3 regions of the Schinkia azotoformans genome follow, and region 1 is predicted to be linked to each of the others. Evidence: riboswitches for the same ligand, from Rfam matches in the RefSeq annotation. Region 1 holds a riboswitch; each other region holds the start of a gene.
What was found. Region 1 has a riboswitch for cyclic di-GMP ahead of P9E47_RS01320 (CZB domain-containing protein). Riboswitches for the same ligand answer to the same signal wherever they lie in the genome.
Positions count from the first base shown of each region.

Region 2: another riboswitch for cyclic di-GMP. It lies ahead of P9E47_RS00025 (EAL domain-containing protein); the one in region 1 lies ahead of P9E47_RS01320 (CZB domain-containing protein).
Region 3: another riboswitch for cyclic di-GMP. It lies ahead of P9E47_RS13265 (anti-repressor SinI family protein); the one in region 1 lies ahead of P9E47_RS01320 (CZB domain-containing protein).

Region 1 is NZ_JARSMD010000001.1:291,951-299,475, forward strand. Features, by position in the region: gene P9E47_RS01315 (methyl-accepting chemotaxis protein) at 1-1,254, shown strand, start outside; cyclic di-GMP riboswitch class II at 1,435-1,518, shown strand; gene P9E47_RS01320 (CZB domain-containing protein) at 1,498-1,857, shown strand; gene phaC (class III poly(R)-hydroxyalkanoic acid synthase subunit PhaC) at 1,956-3,011, opposite strand; gene P9E47_RS01330 (3-oxoacyl-ACP reductase) at 3,225-3,968, opposite strand; gene P9E47_RS01335 (hypothetical protein) at 4,011-4,484, opposite strand; gene phaQ (poly-beta-hydroxybutyrate-responsive repressor) at 4,784-5,200, shown strand; gene P9E47_RS01345 (polyhydroxyalkanoic acid inclusion protein PhaP) at 5,257-5,805, shown strand; gene P9E47_RS01350 (MaoC family dehydratase) at 5,811-6,248, shown strand; gene P9E47_RS01355 (fumarylacetoacetate hydrolase family protein) at 6,446-7,396, shown strand; gene P9E47_RS01360 (DinB family protein) at 7,396-7,525, shown strand, end outside.
Region 2 is NZ_JARSMD010000001.1:420-5,521, forward strand. Features, by position in the region: partial or broken gene P9E47_RS00005 (hypothetical protein) at 1-210, shown strand, start outside; gene P9E47_RS00010 (hypothetical protein) at 225-539, shown strand; gene P9E47_RS00015 (protein-export chaperone SecB) at 552-1,004, shown strand; gene P9E47_RS00020 (VOC family protein) at 1,440-1,793, opposite strand; gene P9E47_RS00025 (EAL domain-containing protein) at 2,679-3,398, opposite strand; cyclic di-GMP riboswitch class I at 3,478-3,563, opposite strand; cyclic di-GMP riboswitch class I at 3,745-3,832, shown strand; gene P9E47_RS00030 (competence protein ComK) at 4,123-4,587, opposite strand; gene P9E47_RS00035 (helix-turn-helix domain-containing protein) at 4,737-5,006, opposite strand.
Region 3 is NZ_JARSMD010000021.1:80,290-89,286, reverse strand. Features, by position in the region: gene P9E47_RS13290 (Crp/Fnr family transcriptional regulator) at 1-500, shown strand, start outside; gene P9E47_RS13285 (YojF family protein) at 604-948, shown strand; gene bshB2 (bacillithiol biosynthesis deacetylase BshB2) at 971-1,633, shown strand; gene P9E47_RS13275 (helix-turn-helix domain-containing protein) at 1,838-2,155, shown strand; gene P9E47_RS13270 (helix-turn-helix domain-containing protein) at 2,201-2,539, opposite strand; gene P9E47_RS13265 (anti-repressor SinI family protein) at 2,612-2,773, opposite strand; cyclic di-GMP riboswitch class I at 2,795-2,877, opposite strand; gene P9E47_RS13260 (YbaK/EbsC family protein) at 3,163-3,663, shown strand; gene P9E47_RS13255 (iron-sulfur cluster biosynthesis family protein) at 3,696-3,971, shown strand; gene P9E47_RS13250 (class D sortase) at 4,036-4,641, opposite strand; gene sipW (signal peptidase I SipW) at 4,972-5,550, shown strand; gene P9E47_RS13240 (TasA family protein) at 5,642-6,346, shown strand; gene P9E47_RS13235 (LPXTG cell wall anchor domain-containing protein) at 6,453-7,274, shown strand; gene P9E47_RS13230 (hypothetical protein) at 7,390-8,997, shown strand, end outside.

The sequences.
Region 1 (7,525 bases):
CTTATCATGCAAAGTATTAGTAATAAGGCTGAAGAAATGATTATTAATGAAACAAATGAACTAAATAATGCTAGAAATCAAACGTTGGAAATAGTGAAAGGGATACAATTTGTCCTAGTTATATTAAGCATTATTGCTCTTCTTCTTGGTGCCGGAATTGCTTTTTATATTAGTCGAATCATTTCAAATCCGGTAAGAAAGATTGCGATTGCTGCAGATAAAATAGCAGATGGCGACTTAACGCAAGAGGAAATTCAAATTAAAAATAAAGATGAAATTGGCGAGTTGGCCCATGCTTTTAACAATATGACTTTTAATCTTAGGCAAGTAATACAACAGATTAATAGTAGTTCTGAACAAGTGGCAGCCTCATCTGAAGAACTACAAGCAACAAGTGAACAAGCAACAGAAGCTACAGAACAAATTGCATCCGCAATCCAGGAAGTGGCCGGTGGATCAGAAACCCAAGTATCAAGTTCAAAACAAAGTGCCATTGCAATGGAAGAAGTATCACTGGGAATCCAAAGAATTGCTGAGTCCTCTACAACAGTTAGGGGTTCTGCACAGGAAGCAACAGTTTTATCAGAACAAGGATATCAATCCCTGCAAGCTGCAATCCATCAAATGGAATCAATTGAAGAGGGAACACAAAACACGACAGCTGCTATTAAAAATTTAACAGAGCGTTCAAAGGAAATTGGAAATATTATTGGTGTAATTACGGATATTTCTGAGCAAACAAATTTATTAGCTTTAAATGCTGCCATTGAAGCAGCAAGGGCTGGAGAACATGGTAGAGGCTTCACAGTGGTAGCCGATGAAGTGCGGAAATTAGCAGACCAATCACGTGATTCAGCTTCCCAGATTGTACAGTTAATACAGGAAATTCAAAAAGATACTGAAATAGCTAATAACGAGATGATGCAAAACATTAATGAGGTAGATATAGGAAAGAATGTTATCCAAGAGACAGGTACAGCTTTCCAACAAGTGTTGAATGCTGTTCAGCAAGTTAATACTCAAATCCAAGAGGTATCTGCTGCATCAGAACAAATTTCAGCCAACACAGAACAAGTGACAGCTTCTGTAGAGCAATTAGCCCAAATTGCGAAAGATGCATCTGAACAATCACAAGGCGTTGCGGCTGCCTCCGAAGAGCAATTAGCCTCAATGGAGGAAATCAGTAACTCAAGTGAATCATTAAGCAAACTAGCACAAGAATTACAAGAATTGGTTGCAAAATTTAAGATTTGATCCATTTCGAATAAATAAAGAGAGCCGCTTGTTCAATAAGATAACGGAGGGAAACCTCTTTTTTTCTTTTTGAAAGTATTATTATTACATATTTTGTAGAATCTATTGATTTTAAACAGAATTTCGCGATAATAATAGAATAGGAATTTAGAATCAGGAATTTTGAAATACTAAATAAACTAATGACAAAGATGCTATGAAAAACTACCTATATTTGGGCACTTGGGTATTTTTGAGCGAGTAGTGCAACCGACTTTTTTAAAGGATATTGTAAGAGTTGCAAAAACAGATCATCTACTTTGGAAATGGAAAGTTTATAATATGATGTTAGGATTAGAAACACAGGAGAATATAAACGGACAGTCCCACGAACATTGTAGGTTAGGAAAGTGGTATTATGGGGATTTGCCTACACAAGTGAAATCTAGGGACACATTTAAACGATTGGAGGAGCCTCATAAGGAAGTCCACCATTATGCCAAAGTTGAAGTGGAGTATTATGGAAAAGGTGATATGGTTGGTGTCGAGCAAGCTTTTGTACAATTAGAAAGGGTTTCTAACAATGTTATTGATTTGTTAAATAGATTAGAGTCAGAACTATAAACTTTTCACTGGGTCGGAGTTCCCGACCCTCTGTCCCATCTAAACCAAACAAAAAACTGCCTGCACATCGCAGACAGTTTTTTACTAACTACTTAAATTTAATTCGAACGCTCAGCTAACCAGTCGCCAATCGTAGGGAAAGTTAGTGAAACTGCTTTTGGACCAAATGTTACAGATACATGGCCTGTTGGCACACATACGTATTTCTTGTCTTTACTTGAAATTTTATTCATTAAAGCTTCGACTTGATGTGGCATAGCAATAAGATCGCGCTCACCAGAAATATTAAGTACGTTTGCCTTAATTGCACTTAAGTTAACTTTACGTCCACGGATAACAAGTTCATCTTTAATTAATTTATTTTGCTGATAAAATTCACGAATCCACTGACGATAAGCCTCACCAGGGAATGGAATTCCATCCTGCAACCATTTTTGCATTAATCTCCAGCTTTCTACGAATTTCGGATTTTCTGAGCGGTCATATAATGTAACATATGGACCAATGAAATTCGAAAGTGGATCTAGCATTTTATTGCCAAAATCAATCATTTCAGGGGGAACATTTCCTAATGTTTCTACTACTTTATCAACATCAAAGAAACGGTCATCTAGGAAACTACCATATAAACCTGTGTCTTCGAAATCAAATGGACTTGTCATAAATACTAGATTCTTAATAGGTAATTCAGGATGAAGGGAAGCAAAGATCGATGTCATTGTTCCGCCCATACAATATCCTAGCATAGAAACAGAATTTGCTTTTGAAGTACGTAAAACCTTCTTAACGGCTCTAGGAATATAATCTAATATAAAGTCATCAAGCTTCATATTACGATCTTCGTAGCCGGGCGTACCCCAATCAAGCATATACACATCAAAACCTTGGTCAAGAAGGTACTCAACAAGACTGGACCCTTTTGTGATATCAAGGATATAAGGCTTATTGATTAGTGCATAAACCATTAGAAGAGGAGTACTATGTTTTTTAGGTTTATCTGAAATATAGCGATATAATTTTGTTTTGTTTCTTGTCCAAATGACTTCTTTTGGTGTTAAACCTACTTCCGGTTCTGGATCTTTCGTTAATACTTCCATCGTTCTTTTAAACCGGCGATAGGATTGTTTTGCCTCATCAGGCATTACATCTATCATTTCTTCTAATTGTTTTTCTAAGATCAATCTGTACACACCCTTCTTGGAAGATCATTTCACTGTCTAGCTCCAGCGCCTATCGCCTAGCAAACTTCAGGACTCCTCCCTACGATAAGTCAACTAAGAATTGCTAGCGCAATTCAAGTTTCCTTTATCTCAGTCGAAGCCCCTCCAGTTTGTACGGCGATGAGCAAGGCGCTTCCGCTTTTCTTATTACATTGCAAGTCCGCCGTTAATATTCAACTGTTGACCGGTGATATATGCTCCATCTTTACATAGGAATAATACGCCTCTTGCAATTTCTTCCGGATGACCAAAACGCTTTTGAGGAATTTTAGCCACGATTTGTCCGCGAATTTCCTCAGGAATTTCTAGAACCATACTTGTTTCAATAAATCCAGGGCAAATCGCATTTACAGTTACATTTGTTTTAGCTAATTCAAGTGCAAGAGATTTTGTAAATCCAATCAAACCAGCCTTAGCTGCTGAATAGTTTGTTTGACCAAAAGCACCTGTTTGGCCAATTACAGAGGAAATATTGATGATTCTACCAGCGTCAGATTCAGACAGATGTGGCAATGCAGGCGAAATAGTGTTATATGAACTATTTAAGTTAACATCAATCACTTTTCTCCAATTTTCTTCTGAAAGCTTTTTAAATGAACTGTCTCTAGTGATACCTGCATTATTAACCAAGATATCTAGACGTCCATATTTTTCAACTGCGGCATTTACTAGTTTAGTAGCTTCTTCAGAAACAGAAACATCCGCTTGAACAGCATAAGCTTCCCCGCCGTTTGCTTGAATTTGTGCTACAAGATCTTCAGCTGCCTTGCTGCTGCTATTATAATTTAATACTACTTTTACCCCATTGCTTGCTAATTCTTTTGAAATAGCAGCTCCAATTCCAACAGCGCCCCCAGTAACGATTGCAACTTTACCATTTAAATTAATCATAGTTAAGTCCTCCCCCAATTTATGTAAGTTTTTAATTCACCATTATTTTGCGTTTGCTTTTACAGCTTTTGGATCTTCTTTAGTTTTCGGTTCCTCGTTACTTTTTAGATCCTCTTTAAGAAAATTTAGAACCTCATCCAATTTGCTGCCGATTTCTTTTACTTCTTTCTTTAATGTAACCATGTCCTTTTTTAAATCATCTGGTGTGATCTGTTTTTCAAGATTTTCTTCCAATTGCTCTTCCATATCATCTATTTTTTTATCTAAATTGATTATAAGAGAAGAAAGACTGGATAAATCCTCACGAGTAGGCAGGTTCATTTGTTCTAGGAATTGCTTTGTGTTTTTATCAGTCATATTTCTAAACAGCAAGTTTCCTTCTAAAACCTTACCCATCCATTCAGAAAACTCTTCAGTTCCAACCTTTTCATTAATGGCGGGTCCCCAATAATTTTGGACGTTTTTATAATAATCCTGCCACATTGCAAATGGATCATATGTTTTTTGGTTAGACATGTTTTACACTCCCTTCCTTATTTAACTCCCACATGTAGTTTAAACATGATTTTTGTCTGAAACAATTTAAATAATTCCAAAAATTTCTACATTCTCCGCAGAAAATTTGCATAGTAATGTCGAACGGGAAATTCGTTCTTCCCTAAAACGCTGATGTGTCAAGGAAAGGAAAACGTTATCAAAAAAAGACAAAAACCGCAAAAGTAGGGTAGAAGGAAGGTAAAACCGCAAATAGTAAAAGTTGACAATTGGAACATATAGGTGTAAATTACACATATAGTCAAAAACAGGTGATGAATATGGCAGATAACACAAATCAAAAAAATAGCATGGAAAAAGGGATAGGGGGCTCACCCAAAAATTTAATGGTGCCGTTTTTATTGTTAAGTTTGCGGGGGGGATTTGGCCTACATGGATACAAACTGATTCAACAGTTAACCCAGCTGGGCTTTTCTTCTATTGATCAAGGGAATGTCTATCGATTACTAAGACAGTTAGAGAAGGATAATTTAGTGAAATCCGAGTGGGATACAACAAGCAGTGGACCTGCTAAACGAATCTATTCGATAACCGATGTTGGCCTTGAATATCTAGATTTATGGGCCGAATCTTTGGGGCAATATCAAACGATGTTGGATAGTTTTTTTACGATGTATTCCAATATGTTCATGCCTCTCGTTCCAAAGGGGAAAAAAGAAGACCCTGATGAAAAGTGATACTGCAGTTTTGCAGCCACATAAAAAAATTAATTTATTTTAAAGGAGATGTTTTAATGTTTACAACGGTGGATCAAACGAAAAAGATTATTGATACAATGTGGGTGAATTGGGAAAATGGAGTTCAACAAGTCTATCGAACTCAAGAAAAAATTGGAGAGTTCTCTTTAGATGCCCTGAAACAACAACAAGATATGCTATCTTCAATCGCTACAAACCAAAAACAAGTAGAAGAAGAAATTAAAAATTCATTAAATGAAGCAGTAAAGTTATTTAAAGAAAACAATGTATATGGCAAAAATGATGAATTTGTTCAGCTATTTGATACTTGGAATGAGAAAATGATGGGCATCGTTAATCAAATTCAACAATTAACATCAACTCCGTCTAAAGCATTGTTAACATTGACTGAACAATCTCATGAGAGAATGTATGAAGCTGTAAAACAGACTCTAGAAAATCAAAATAAACTGCATATGGAAACAACTGAGAAAATTGAAAAATTCATGGCACAAATTAAAGAATCTCAAAATAAATTCGTTAGTGCGATTGAAGAACAAACAACAAAGACAGCAGAGAAGAGTCAGGCTAAAAAAAAGAACTAGAATTAATTGAAAAATCAAAAAATGTGAAAGAGCGCCTATTCGCAGAAATAGAGATTGGAGATGCCGCTTCTTTCACGCGAAGAGTAACCAATGAGGATCTCTTTGACTTTGCAGCATTAACTGGAGATGTAAATCCGATTCATCTTGATGAGGACTATGCATCGAAGACAATGTTCAAAGGAAGAATTGCTCATGGGGTCTTAACAGTAGGCTTTATTTCTACGTTACTTGGCACAATTTTACCTGGTAAAAACGTGATTTATTTATCTCAAAATTGCAGGTTTACAGCGCCAGTACGTATTGGGGACACAATTAGGGTAGTGGGAAAGGTAATAGATAAGCGCCAAGATAAAAAAATATTAACTATAGAAACAAATGTCTATAATGATCGGGACGAACTGGTACTTGAAGGAAGTGCTGTAGTCATGAAAAAGGAGCAGTGATAGCTTCTTTTTTTTGTTCTTTTTTTCGTGTACACATATATAAATTGAAAACTTTTAAAACTTAATATATAGATAAATATAATTATTGACAATAATCCGTGAATTAACTTATCTTAGAGGTAGTATAAATTATCAATATAGTGAACATTGTTATCTATAGTGAAATATTAGCCGAATTAAAAAGGGAGGAAATTGATATGAAATTAATTACATTTACAGTTGCAGGATCTACTAGAATTGGAGCTGTAACAAATGAAAACGTTGTAGATTTAAACGCAGCTTATGAAGCATTACAAGATTCGCAAGGAAAAATTCGCGCTAAACAAATTGCAGAAGCTTATGTTCCAAATGATATGACTGGATTTTTACAAGGCGGCAAAGAAAGCATGCAATATGCAAACGAGGCCATTCATTTTGCACTAGAAAACAAGGAATATAAAGGACGTACACTTGTATTTGCAAAAAAGGATGTCAAAGTTGGCGCTCCGGTTCCAGAGCCGGGCAAAATGATCTGTGTTGGTCATAACTATCGTGAGCATATTTTAGAAATGGGACGTCAAATTCCTGAATTCCCAGTTGTGTTTGCAAAGTTTTCTAACACTGTCATTGGTCCAGAAGACGATATTCCATTCTTCCCAATCTCTGAACAATTGGACTATGAGGCAGAATTTGCTTTTGTTATTGGAAAAAGAGCAAGAAACGTTTCTCAAGAGGAAGCACTTGATTATGTAGCAGGATATACAATTGTTAATGATGTTACTTATAGGGATATTCAACGCCGGACAATCCAATGGTTGCAAGGTAAATCAGTTGATGGAGCGGCACCAATGGGACCATGGCTTGTTACAACGGATGAATTAACAAATCCATCTGGTTTAGAAGTAGTTTTAACTGTAAATGGAGAAGAAAGACAGCATACAAACACTGCTAATCTAGTATTCTCTGTGCAATATTTAGTAGAGTTTTTATCTAATCTAATGACACTTGAACCAGGAGATGTGATCTTGACTGGTACTCCAGGTGGTGTCGGCGTGGCGATGGATCCACCGTCATTCTTAAAGGATGGGGACGTTGTAAGTATTAGTATTGATGGAGTCGGTGTGCTTGAAAATAAAGTTCAAAAAGCAGCTGTTGAGGTGAAAAACTAATGACAATCCAAGAATCCATTCAATCTGTAGAGAAGTCTCTTGATCAAATCATTGAAACTGTAGAAGGTTTATCAGAAGAAATCATCCGCAAACATCCGGTTCCGGAAGAATGGTCTATTATGCAAATCA
Region 2 (5,102 bases), 290 kb from region 1:
TTGCCTGATTCAATTTGGGTAATACAAAGAACTTTTTATGTTCAATCTAGATATGATAATAAGAGAATGTTCAAGGAAATGGAATTACACCTTCATGGCACTCAAGTTTGCGTTAGGAATAATGAAGCGATATGTCCGGGGAGTATAAAGGTTAAGGAGGTTGATCTAAGGGTTCGAAAACCTGTACGAAAATCTCCAAGACTGTTCTAAAGGAGGGACAAATAATGAATTTTAAAGTTGATAAGCAAAAGGCATTAGAGTTAGCAAAAGAATTAGGATTAGATGTTTCATTTGGTTCAAAAAATCCTGGCGTGATAATGGGTTCAGGGGAACATAAAGATTTTAATGATTTCTTCCCAGAAATAAACTATGAATTCAATCAAGCAAAGTTTATTACAAAGGACTCAGGGGAGTTATCTAACTTGTCGAAGAACATCACTATTAAATCAAGTGATAAAAAGACCCAAATGATTTCAGTAATAAGCATCGATAAGGATTTTGTTACTGACAGTCATGGAAAATGGTCTTGGGCTTCTTAAGGAGTATAGAATATGAAGGCAGTATTACAATTTAGAGATTATCATGTATTAGAAACAACTTATAAAAATAACCCGTACAAAACCGTGGAAGAAGAAAAACCTTTACACCCCAACATCTTTTTTAAACTCGATGTAAATCCCGAAAATATTAGTCAGGCAATTGTGGGACTCGGTATTGAGTTGGGGGATAGTAACCTAAAAGAAACTAGTTTTTATGTAAAGGTACGAATATCTGGCTTGTTTGAGATATTATCTGAAATTGACGTGGTTAATGAAAATCAAATTATTAATTTTTATAAGGTGAATGCAGTAGCAATACTATTCCCTTATTTACGTAGTCTTGTGTCAGACATTACTAGCAAAGGTAGTGAGGCACCTGTAATTTTACCAACATTGAACATAGCCGCTATGATAAATGAAAATGAACTTGAGGAAAATGAAGATGAATTTGCAGAATTAGAATAGGGACCTTAGGCATGCATTGAGATGGTCTATATTCTTATTCTGCTTATTTTTTTGTAATTAACTGAATATTTTGACATTAAATACGACATTTATGGAACATGGGGGCGGTTCGCGTGTTCTAATTTGAGCCGTTTTTTGCTTGTGGCTCTGTTATCAATCTTAAATTATAGAGATATGTGATTACGGTCATAAGAATGTACCACTTCTGCCATGTTTTTTACCAGCGATTGTCATAGGTTTTACCACTTGTTGCTAACATATTTACCAATGGGGTAAGATCAGGAAAACATGGATTATAACTTTAAGGGACCTGAAAGATAAAAAAGTCTAATACCTCCATATTTTTACCGAGGAATTAGACTAATGATCTACAACAATCGCGTCCGATTGTGGAATAGCAAGGAGTTTCTATTAGCTGGTTTAGTGAAATCTAGATTAGATGTGTTCAACATATTCTGCAACTAACCCATCTGGATGCTTAACGATCATATTCTTTCCTGTAGGAACTCGAGAGGGTTCTCTAATTATTGTTGAACCATTGTTTTCTAAGAAATTTTTAAATTCATATACTGAGTCCACTAAAAAAGTAACTTTTGTCTGTTTAAAAGGTTTTAAATCTTCTTCTTTACCGGAAATAAGTAATAAGTCATCAATCGATGCTAATTCTAAATTTTTTAGTGGCATTTCAAATCTCATATCAACGTTATGGTTTGTTAATTTTTCATAAAAAGCAATTGCAGAGTCAAGTTCGTTTACATAAATGCGGACCAGCTTTTTTAAAATCTTCACCACAAATCCTCCTCGTATCTCATTTAATTTGTTTACCACTATTTAACATTATAAAGATCCCTTATTCAACTGAAGGATGGCATATATACAGTATCGGTAAAAAAACATTGAAATGATGCACCTTTTATCATTGTTTATATGTAACCGTAGAATGGCGTTTAAGGACTTGACTTGGAGCCTCTGTGGGTACGATTTGTCTTGAAAGGCTGAAGCAGTTGTTTCATCAGGCAAACGAGCCTATCATACCCACCTCTCCAAGTAAAGTCCTATCGTTGTTTACGTTGTAAACTATAATTATTTACTGAATAAGTAAACAAAGATAGAAAAGGGCTGATTTTGTTTCGTTATTTACGATGATTACGGTCAAAAATCATACTGTATATATATTTGTCTTTAGATTAATAACTACAATGACAATTGGAACATCCCATCGGTTCTTCAATTATGACACCTAAATCAAAAAGAACGCACCCTCGGAATAAAGAAATGCGCCCAATTGTTGAAGAAGATACTGGTATTTATCATATTTATTCAGATAACGTTCAAACTATTAGTTTTAGGTGCCTTATTATTGTAATTGTAAAATGAAAAACGCAAAGAGGAAAGTTTTGTTTTTGTTCTTAAAAGGAAGCCGATTGGAAGCGCCTTTTCCCCCAAGCCTACATCTTCTGAGAGGATTTATTGGCTAGATGATGTATTTCTACTTTGAACTCTCCCTTGTTTCCTATTTTGTTCAAACAATTGGAACAATAGAAGAAAGGGCATTTTTCAGCCATAGAATCATATAGGCATTTTGTTAAGTGAAATAGTTTTTTCTTCTCTTCTAAGTTCTATTCACCCTGAAAAAGCCCCTTCTCAATTATTTAAGTTGGGGCTCGATACTTCTTAATTAATCTTTTCAGGCATACCTAGATAGTATCCTTGAGCCATACGTACACCTATATCTCGTGCAGTATTTAGACTTTCTTCATTCTCTATTCCTTCCAGTACTAAATTTACATTTGTATTGTCACAGTACGAAAGTACAGATTTAATCATGTCTTGCTTATTTACAGATTTCTCAAGGTTTTTAGAAAAATATCGATCTAGTTTTATATAATTTGGTTCAAATTCAATTATTGATTGCATGGAAGGCCAGCCTTTACCAACATCGTCAAGGGCAATTGAAAATCCATACTCTTTTAATAATTTTACCCTTTCAAACAATAAATTTAAGTCGAAAGTATCAGTTTCATTAATCTCAAAGATTATGTGTTGACAGGACTCCTTGAATTTTGTAAAAATATCATTTAGAAATGCAGGAAAAGTTTTATTTATAAGAGTCGATGGGAAGACGTTTATAAATAACTTTAATTCTTTTTTCATAAACCTTCTATTTATGAAATGGGAACTCGTTAGGGCTTTATGGATAGACTTGGTGTCTAGATCATAGAGCCTATTTGTTTTTTTTGCCTCACTAAATATAAAATCAGGAGAGCCCATATTTGTTCTTAACAGGAATTCACCACCAATTGATGAATTATCATTCAGGTTATATATGGGTTGAAAGTAATGTTCAAATTGATTTTGATCAATTAAATTATTTAATAAACTTTTAGTCTTCAAAAATCTCTATCCTCCTTTCAATGGCAAAATAAAAATCCACCAAAAAGGTGGATTAGAAAAGTTTTTACATAACCATCTCTTTGGTAACCCGGCTACCATAGTTGTAATAACGTTAGGCCCGTGGCTTTGCGTCCCTATTTTTCAATAGGTTTGCCATTTAACTTTCGGTATGATATTTAATTTAGAATAAATTATATATCATATTGGTTGGAATTACCACTTGTTTTTTGGATAAAAGCACAGTATTGACAGATCCAAGAGAAACTTCGCTTCCCTCCAATATAGGTCCGCAGCCTCTTATCAAGGGTGCTATAAATATTGTATTGTTTCTGTATAACACGTAGATTATACGAAATGGCAAAGCCATTGAAAAATGGTGGCGCAAAGCTATAGGGACTAATGTTGTTTTACAACTATGTCAGCCAGTTTCCGAATACAACAAGTTTTATTCCGTCGATTTGTGTGGATTAAGGGGAGGAATCCATGTGTTGAAAATTTTTATGAAGGTCGGTTATTATTTACACCGTTATTTACAAGGATACAATGAAGTACTGTCAAATGACGCCTTATGTGAAGAACTTAAATCTAAGTTCAGATCTAAAGCAATATACCATGGGCATAAAGCTAAGAGTTTATTATCAAGATTTTAATGGAATGCCGGGACAGTTCTTGTGTTCCAATTTAATAATGGAATACAAGAACCGTCCCTATGTTCCTGGGATAATTAAAACCCGATAATGCACATGGCTGTTCGCTGCATTTGTTTTTCTAATATATATTGGGATTCTTGTAAAGAGATGCGTTGTCCATTTTTAAATGTGACCACTGATTGAACGCTTAGTTGGTCGGGAGATTTATATGTTGATATGTATTTGACATGATGATAGAAAATCCAGTTACATTCAAACGATTTTGGTGAGTGGGTTGGAAATGCAAAAATTTCGTCTTTTGGATTAATTGGAATGGGAACCTTTTGCTGTGAACCGGTCCTATAACTTACAGCTCTACGTCTTCCATCATAGGTAGAACCGCCTTCTAGACAGGCATCCTTGACAATTTGAATAGGTGTTTTTCGAACATAGAATTGTTGGTTTTCTTCAAGTACAAGTGTGGAGTATTCCGTATGAGCAACCGATAATAAAGCCATCGTATTTTGATTTACCTCATAATGATTGATGATTTGTTTCATAATGACACTCTCCTATTTTAGAATATTTTGATGATAGTTTAACAACTTAAACAATCGACATTTTCTTTTCTAATAGAAATAATATCCACTTATGAAAACGTTTGCAAATCATTGAAAAATAAGTACATGCAATATTTATTTAGGGAATTTTACCTTTTTTCTAGCTTTACTAGCATTTCGAATTGCGGTTTCATATCGTTAAAAAGCTGATCAATGCTAATGCCACGACCGACAAATATTTTATACAGAGTTAGAGCATCCGGTAATTTTTCACCTCGTTCAATCTTTCCTATATAGCTGTCGTCAAGATCTGTTTTTGAAACAAATTCTGATAATGTTAACTTTTTCTTACTGCCTTCATAACGTTTTTGTCTTAAAGTTTTACCAAATAAATTTCGAAACAGTTTTCTTCTTAGCATTCAATCAGCTCCTTAATAGGTTTGATTCTATTATCATTTAAAAAATTACATTTTTCCACACCCTATCGGTCACATTTTGTTCAAATTCTAAGATTT
Region 3 (8,997 bases), on a different contig from region 1:
AAGAACAATTAATTCGGATCATGGAGCCCGGCGACTTCATGGGGGAGCTAGCTCTTTTTACTGATGAATCATTAACAAGCTATGCTGAAGCAATGAAGGATACTGAAATTTGTGCTATACATAAAACTGAAATGAAGGAGATGTTGTTATCTAATCCTTCCATTTCGTTAAAAATTATTGAAGAATTCAGCAGAAGATTGAACGATACGGAAAAAAATATCGAAAGCATTAGCTCTCACGATTCAGAAAAACGTTTAGCTTCTTACTTATTAGGGTTATCAGCAGGTAATGATGAAGTTGGAACCGATCATGAACCGATTCAAATTACCTTGCCAATGAGTAAAAAGGACTTAGCCTCCTATATGGGAATGACTCGCGAAACGTTAAGCAGGCGGTTGTCATCCTTTCAAGACCAAGGTCTGATTTCTATGACCGGTCAGCGCAAGATTACCATTTTGGATGTGGATGCACTAAGTGAAATTGAGAATGGGGAGAACTAAAGGTTAGATACCTTTATCAATAAGCCTTTTTTGTTGAGTCTTCCTAGAACTTTTTAGTAAGATAAAATATAATTGATATCACTAATTTGAAGGAGGGTCAACATTGAAACCGATTAACCCAACGGAAGTACAAAACAAACTCGATGAATTCAATGAACAAGATCTTTATTTACATTTAGAAACAACAAATGGTGCCTATGCTTCCCATAAAGACCAATCTGTTATGACAGTAGGGGCTTATATTCGGAATGGATTAATTCGTTACCAGCATGCCAAAATCACAGGAAACGGACCCTATCGTGTGGGTATGAAATTGGAAATCGGATGGGTATATGCAGAAGGCTTGACCCACTGGGAAGTCGATGAAAAAAATCGGCTATTATTAGCGGGGCATGATGCAAATGGGAAACTTGCTGTAGCGTGTCAGTTAAGTAAGGAACCATTTTAGAGAGGAGTGTATGACCGTGGAAATGGAAAGACATGTTTTAGTTATTCTTCCACACCCAGATGATGAGGCCTTTGGGGCTTCAGGAACAATCAGCCTACATAGTGAAAAAGGGACACCTGTTACTTATGCTTGCTGTACCCTTGGTGAAATGGGACGTAATATGGGGAATCCGCCCGTTGCGAATCGCGAAACACTCCCATTAATTAGAAAAAATGAACTTATAAATGCAACTAAAGCTATTGGTATTACAGATTTAAGGATGCTAGGTTTACGTGATAAAACATTGGAATTTGAGGACATTGATGAGCTGGCCGATCGTTTTCGAGCCATTATTGAAGAAGTAAACCCATCACTCGTCATTTCATTTTACCCGGGCTATAGTGTCCACCCGGACCATGATGCTACAGGGGCAGCTGTTGTTCATGCAATGAAGCAAATGCCAAAAGAAGCTCGCCCTAAATTACAATGTATGGCATTTTCGAATGACTGTTTTGAAAAATTAGGAGAACCGGATTTAGTTGTTGATATCACTTCTGTTCAAGATAAAAAAATTGCCTGCATTCTAGCCCATGAAACGCAAACAAGTGCCGTTATGGAAAATTTGTCTGAAAAACTATTGAATAAGGATCCTGATGCATTAGCATGGATCAGTACTGAACGCTTTTGGACGTATAGATTTGCTTAAGAGGACTCGATTATGAGTTCTTTTTTTTGGGGTTCATCCTACTCTCTCTTTAAGTAAAATAGCTTTGCATATGAATGAAAGGTAGAGTATACTTTAATTGTATGTTCTATATAAAGAACGAATGTGTTTTTTAGAGGTTGCGTTCTTAATAAAATGTTGGAGGGAGGGATTTTCACTTAATTAATATTATGAAGGGGACATAATATGAATGGAAAGAAAATTCGGGACCTACGAATGAAGAAAGGGATGTCATTAACAGAGCTGGCAAAATTATCGGGAATTTCAAAGTCTTATTTGAGTTTTATTGAACGAGGAAAACAGACAAACCCAAGCATTGAAGTGATTGAAAAAATTTCAAAAGCATTAAGTGTTGACCTTCAATCATTACTAACTTCCAATAAACTACAAAAACAAATCGACCCCCAAAATCTAGACAAAGAAGTGATACAGCTGGCGATTGAAATGAGTAATTCAAATATCGATAAAGAAAAATTAAGACAGTTAATAAATCTGCTAAAATAAAAAGCTGGGATGAATTAGTAAAACCATTCCATCCCAGCTTCTTTTTTATTCATTTTCATTATTTTTCCGTTGTTCGATCTGCCATTTTGTGAATTCTAAAAATTCACGAAATTGTTCTTTACTTACCCCAGATTCTGCTGCTTCCTGAGCTAGCTTTATCCATTCCGGATCTAATGAATCTTCATTGGCCCCAGCATTTATAAGTGATTGAACACTTATATCTAAAACTGCTGCTATTTTTTCTAAAAATTGAACAGAGGGATTAGATTGAATATCCCGCTCAATCGAGCTTAAATAGGATTTTGCAATACCTGCCTTTGCAGCCAAATCTGATAGTGAGAGCCCCTTCTCTTTTCTAATTGTTTGGATACGTTTCCCTATCATTGATATCTCCCTAAGCGTATGATTTATAATAACATCTTATCATGAATGTTCATTATTAGAAAGGCTCATATCCTACATTTCAACATTGTCGCTATTATTTCTTAAAAATACCCTTATGTCCTCAATCGATAGTCCCATTGATTTTGCAACTAAAAGTAATTGTAACCACTCTAAATCAATTGTGGGTAGTTTAATGTCTTGAGTCTGAGAAGACTGTGTACTTTGAGTATCCATATTTCCCCCTGGTTTATTACTTTTGGTAGCCCAGCTATCAAAGTTATGCCTTAGATCTGTGGCTTTGCGTCCCTGTTTTGCAAGCAGGTTTGCCTTTTTCAAAGTATGGATTTTGACTTTCGAACAAAATCTTCTGTATTGCTAATAAGAATAATTTTTTATTGGATGCATCCCCCTTGTTGGATAAATTTATTAGTACTTTCGTTTTAGTGAATTAGGGAATTTGTAATAGTTCATCTAATTTTATTATAGGGTTTCCGATTTATTGCTACCTTTTCAGGGTGAAATATCGACAAAAATACATCAAACGTGGAAAGCCATATTTTTCTAATTCTTATAAAGATATGATATCATTTTAAGTAATACGTATGAAAGAAAGGATGTATAATTTGTCTCTTGAAAATGTAAAAGCTCATTTTAAAAAGTGGAATCGTGAAAAGGATGTCATGGAATTTGATACTTCAAGTGCAACGGTTGAACAAGCCGCTGAAACTATTGGGGTTATTCCAGCACGAATTGCAAAAACATTATCATTTAGAGGAGAAGACGAAAAAGCGATATTAATTGTTGCTGCCGGCGATGCCAAAATTGACAACAAGAAATTCCGCCAAACATTTGGTTTCAAAGCCCGAATGCTCACGCCGGATGAAGTTCTGGAACAAACAGGACATGCCATTGGTGGAGTGTGCCCGTTTGGCTTGGCCAATGATTTAGATGTCTATCTCGACGTCTCCATGAAACGCTTCGAGACCGTTTTCCCCGCCTGCGGAAGCACAAACTCCGCGATCGAATTAACAATTGAGGAAATAGTTCAATATTCATATGCAAAAGAGTGGGTCGATGTTTGTAAAAACTGGGAAGAAGATGGGTTAGAAGAAGCGGCTGTATAGTTTTGCTTCGATAGCAATAGGGGGAGGAACTGATGTTATCTATAACTGATGCAGCCAAAACAGAATTACAAAAAAGATTAAATAAATCAGAAACAAAGAAATTCATTCGTCTGCAACTACGCTTTAGTTGTTGGGTAAAGCTGAAATTAACTTTGGATGAATCCATTCACCCAAATGACGAAGAAATCATCATCGACGGACTCCATTTTATCATTGATAAAACCCAACTCCATTACTTTAACAATAACCAAATTGATTATGTGCCAGATCAAACTGGTTTTATGGAATTTGTTGCAGAAGCAGTCTAATTGTAAAATGTTTATAAAAAGTGCCCTATAGGGAAGTCATTGAAAGACTCTCTATAGGGCATTTTTACTTCATCTTAACCGGCTTTGCCGTCAAAATATAACGGTCAGGTGCAGTCCCAACAAATGTGAACGGGTAGCAGGTCGTCACTACAAGCTCTTCATTAGGAGCGGTCGATTTAATAATTGTTCGATCATCTGCATCGACTATTTTTGTACTCTCAATTTTGTATTCAAAGCTCCCGTAGGGGAGTTTAACAATAAAAACATCACCAACCTCTAACTCTCCCATTCTCCGAAAAACAGTATCCCGATGACCAGATAAAACAATTTGATCTCCTTCGGTTGGATAGGCTGTTCCTTTGTAATGACCAACCCCTTTTTCAAGGTCATTGTCAGATGTTCCTTCCACAATCGGGAGTTCAGCATTAAGCTTTGGAATTTCTAGAATTCCAACCGTTTCACCATGGAATGGATTAAATTCTTCATCTTTTTTTGTATGATGGTCTTCATTTAGGTGATTATTTATTTGTTGGTTATGATCCTCTAGAATCTTATAAGCCTCCTTTAGAGTATTTTTTTGTTCCTCCTTTGAATTGAAATATTGAAAAACACCAATTCCAATCAGGACAATACCAGCAATGATGATGATGATAGCTATTTTTTTGACCATTATCTTAATCCCCCCTCCAAGTTTATTCGTTCTACTATTGTTCAATATATAGAACGAATGGTTCTTTATAAAGTTATGAAAAAGTAAGGTAACAGGAGAAAAAAGGAGGAAAAGCTTATTTTTTGTTCGTTATTAAGAAAATAAGGCTAATTTTCAGATTTTTCAAAGTAATCCTTTTATCATATACTCAACTTGTGAGTTCGATATAAAGAACAAAAACAACAAACCGGAACATGGGAATTTAAACTTAATAACATGTTCGTAGAAAAGAACAAATGTGTAGGAGGCGGTTAATCATGGAGTACAAATCCACGAGAAAGGGGTGGAAATGTGAAAAAAGTATGGAAGGTCATTAGCGGGTTAACAACAACCATGTTATTTCTATTATTAATAGTTATGGTCATAGCTGTTATTTCATCAAAAGCCTCTGGTGGAGGACCGAACCTTTTCGGCTATCAATTAAAACCTGTTTTTTCTGGCTCAATGGAACCGACTTTTATGACAGGTTCAATTATTGCTGTAAAACCAGTTGAAGATCTAACTAGGTTAAAGAAAGATGATGTTATAACCTTTATGGAATCTCAAGATAAACTAGTTACCCACAGAATAATCGAGGTCATAGGTAATGGAGAAAATACAATGTTTAGAACTAAGGGTGATAACGTTGAATCCCCGGACTCGAATCCAGTTTTAGCTGGAAATGTAGTTGGTGAATATACTGGATTCACCATTCCAAATGCTGGTTACTTCATGGATTTCGCCAGATCAGCAAAGGGGGCAGTTATTTTATTAATATTACCAGGTGTATTACTTTTACTCTACTCGGCAGTATCAATCTTTAAAGGATTAAAAGAACTTGAAAAAGCAACTAGAAAAACAGAAAATGATAATCCGGTAATAAACGGTTGATCTTCCTATAAAAAAATAGGAATTCAATATAAAAAAACAAAACATACATACCTCGAAAATGACGAGGTAATAAATGAGGAGGAAAAGAAAAATGAGTATTAAAAAGAAATTAGGTTTAGGAGTAGCATCGGCAGCATTAGGATTATCATTAATTGGTGGAGGAACTTGGGCAGCATTTAACGACATTGAGACAGTTGGCAGTAGTTTTGCAGCAGGAACATTAAACCTTGATGTTAATAATGGTGATGGTGCAACGGCATTATTTGACCTCTCAAACCTGAAGCCTGGGGATACTATGGAAAGAGAGTTTTTATTAAGTAATGCAGGTTCATTAGCTATTAAAGATGTATTAATGACAACAGCTATAACTTCATTTACACAAGGTGAAAATGAATATGTTAATACACATGGTGCTACTGATAACTCTCAAGAAGATTTCCTTGATCAATTTAACGTAAATATTATCGATGTAGATAGACAAATTACCGTAGTTCAAAATAAAACCTTAAAAGATTTATTGACTGAAACACCAAACTTGGCACCAACTAATACTAATGATCCAAGATATTCTGGTATTCCACTTAATCCAGCCGATACTGAAAATATAAGAATTCAAATCACATTTAAGGATGATCCTACTGTTGGTATTAATGGTGAACAAGATCAAAACAAATACCAAGGTGATTCTGCACAAATTAGCTTTACACTTGAAGCAACACAATGGGCTGGTTTAACAACTGATCAAACAAAAGATAATGGATATTTAGATATTAACAAGGAAGCAAACTCTAATTAATGATCTAGTTTTATAAGTAAAAAGGCGGGTATGACTCGCCTTTTTAATTATAGTTATTTCACTCTCATATAGTCATTCATTATAAAAAATGAATTAAGGAGTTTCCATGAAAAAACGAATGATTATTCCCGCAATCATATTTGCATTCTTGGTATTTTTGATGATGCCGTCAACTCTTCAAGCCGAAAGTACTTCACAAATTGATATAGGTACGAAAACTAATGGATATTTATTCGATCTTTCAAATTTGAAACCTGGAGATCGGGCTTATCGAATTCTTACAATCCAAAATAGAGGACAAAGAGATTTCTCCTATAACACAACGGCTAAATTTCAAGGTGGAGATGAAAAATTATACAATGAATTTTTACTTAAAGTATCTGATGCAAATGGAACTTTACATGAAGGATATTTAAAAGATTTTAGAGGATTAACTCCAAGATTTTTGAAATCAATTAATGAAGAAGATTTGATGTTTGAATTGGAGTTTCCGTATGAACTAGGCAATGAATTCCAAGGACTAGGATTTGAAGTTGAATTTAGGTTTATTGTGGAAGGCTATGACCCACCACCGGGTGGAGGTGGTGGAGGCTCTGGAGGAGGTTCTGACAACCTAAGTAACCCTGATAAACCAAATACTCCAACTCAACCTGGAGATCCAGAAAACCCGGATGACTCGATTATACCAGAAGATCCGGGTGACCCACAGGAGCAAACTAATCCATTAGAGCTCCAAGACCCGGATAAAATATACCCGCAACATCCAATTGATCCGGAAAAACTGAATTCCCCCCCAGTTGATGGGCAAATATTGCCGTCTACTGCCACAAATACTTTTAACTTTGTACTTGGGGGTTTTGCCCTACTAGCTATAGGGGGAATCTTATTATTCTTTCGAAGAGAAAGAACAATGGTTATAAAAAAATAATCTGACTTTGATGGTTTGCGTTATCAAAGTCAGATTATAAACATTTTTGTTCTTTATAAAAAACAAAAGCATCAAAATGATTATAAAAGGAATTTTAAACAGGTGGTTAATGCTTATGAGAAGAAAGCGATCGGCTAGAAAAAAGAAAATGAGAAAAAAAGCATTATATCAAACAGCAAGTTTAATTTCAATTGCTGCTTTTGGGATTGCCCAAGTCACACCATCTTCCCATGCCGTTTTTTCTCATTCAGTCACGATTGAAGATAGAGGAATTACAACATCATTTGTTTTTCCGGAAACGATTGAGGGGCTTGTAAATGAGATTAAAGTCGAAGTGGAGAAGGTGGCAACTGCAAGGGAACTGGCTGATAGTGTGTACGGAAAATTGGAACAGGCAGAAAGTTCAGAGCAAGCAAATAGTGAAAATAATTTAGGAGAGATATTTGAAACTGCAAAAGCTTCAGAAAAAACCGCCATAGATAAAATGAATCAACTTAATATTTATTTAGTACAAGGGAAGATGGAAGTTATCGATGATGAATCGGCTATCAATATATTAAACGTTATTGAAGAGGGAACACAAGCTGCAACGGAGCTATTGGATTCAATAGTAATAATGGTAAAAGAAATAGAAGAAATGAAGAACCAAGTGAATGTCATGATTACAGCTATGGCCCAAGCAGAGGCAGCCGCCCTTGAAAAAGAAATGATTGCAGAAATAGCCCAAAAAGCATTGGAGGGTCTAATGAATGCGAATACAGATGCCGCGGGCCTATTAACAAAATTAGGACCTGACTTTGATTTAAATGCATTTCAAGCTTTTATAAAAGAACTGGTTAAAAGTCAAGCTGATTTACAAAAGGCTTTAGAAGATGCGGAAAATTATGTGAATGAACTAAAAACCTATATCGATGGAACAAAGAAAGTGGCATCACCTGAAGTTCTTGAGGAAGCAAAAGCAAACTATGAAAAAGTCCAACAAGCAATTGATAGTCTAAAAGAAACGATGGAAAATACAAAAACAACAAATACGGAAGTACAAGCAAAAATTGAACAAGAAAAACAAAGACAGGAAGAGGCAGCACAAAAAATTGAACAAGAAAGAATAAAACAAGAAGAGGAAGCTAAAAAAGCTCAACAAGAGCTTGAAAGCCAAAGTGCACCAGCAGCAGGTGGCGGATCTTCCAATCCGGAAACTCCACCAGCGGAACAAGTTCCTAACCCAGAAGTGCCGACTACTGGAGAGGGCGGAGGCGGTGCACCAAATCCAGATCAACCACCAGTGGGAGGTGAAGAACAAAATCCGAGTACTCCACCAGAAGATGGAGAACAACCAAATCCAGATCAGCCACCTGTAGAAGAGGTACAACCAAATCCGGATCAACCACCTGTGGCGGGTGAAGAGCCGCCGGTAACTCCTCCATCAAATGAAGAAGGGCAAGATCAAAATGACCAATCAGATGGTGGAATTGAGAATCAACCGGCTCGTCCTAATGATGAAGATTCTCAATCTGGAAATGAAGATGACATTAACCCGGATCCTTCTGCCAATGATAACGAACACCCTGAGGCAGAGCAGCCACCTAATTCTAATCAGAATAATCCGACGGACAAGGATGGTCAGGATGTTAGTAGTAACGATACTGAAGAAACAAAAGAAACTGAAACAATAAGCTCTGAAGAAACTACAACAGCTGAAGCTACACCTAACGGAGATGAAACA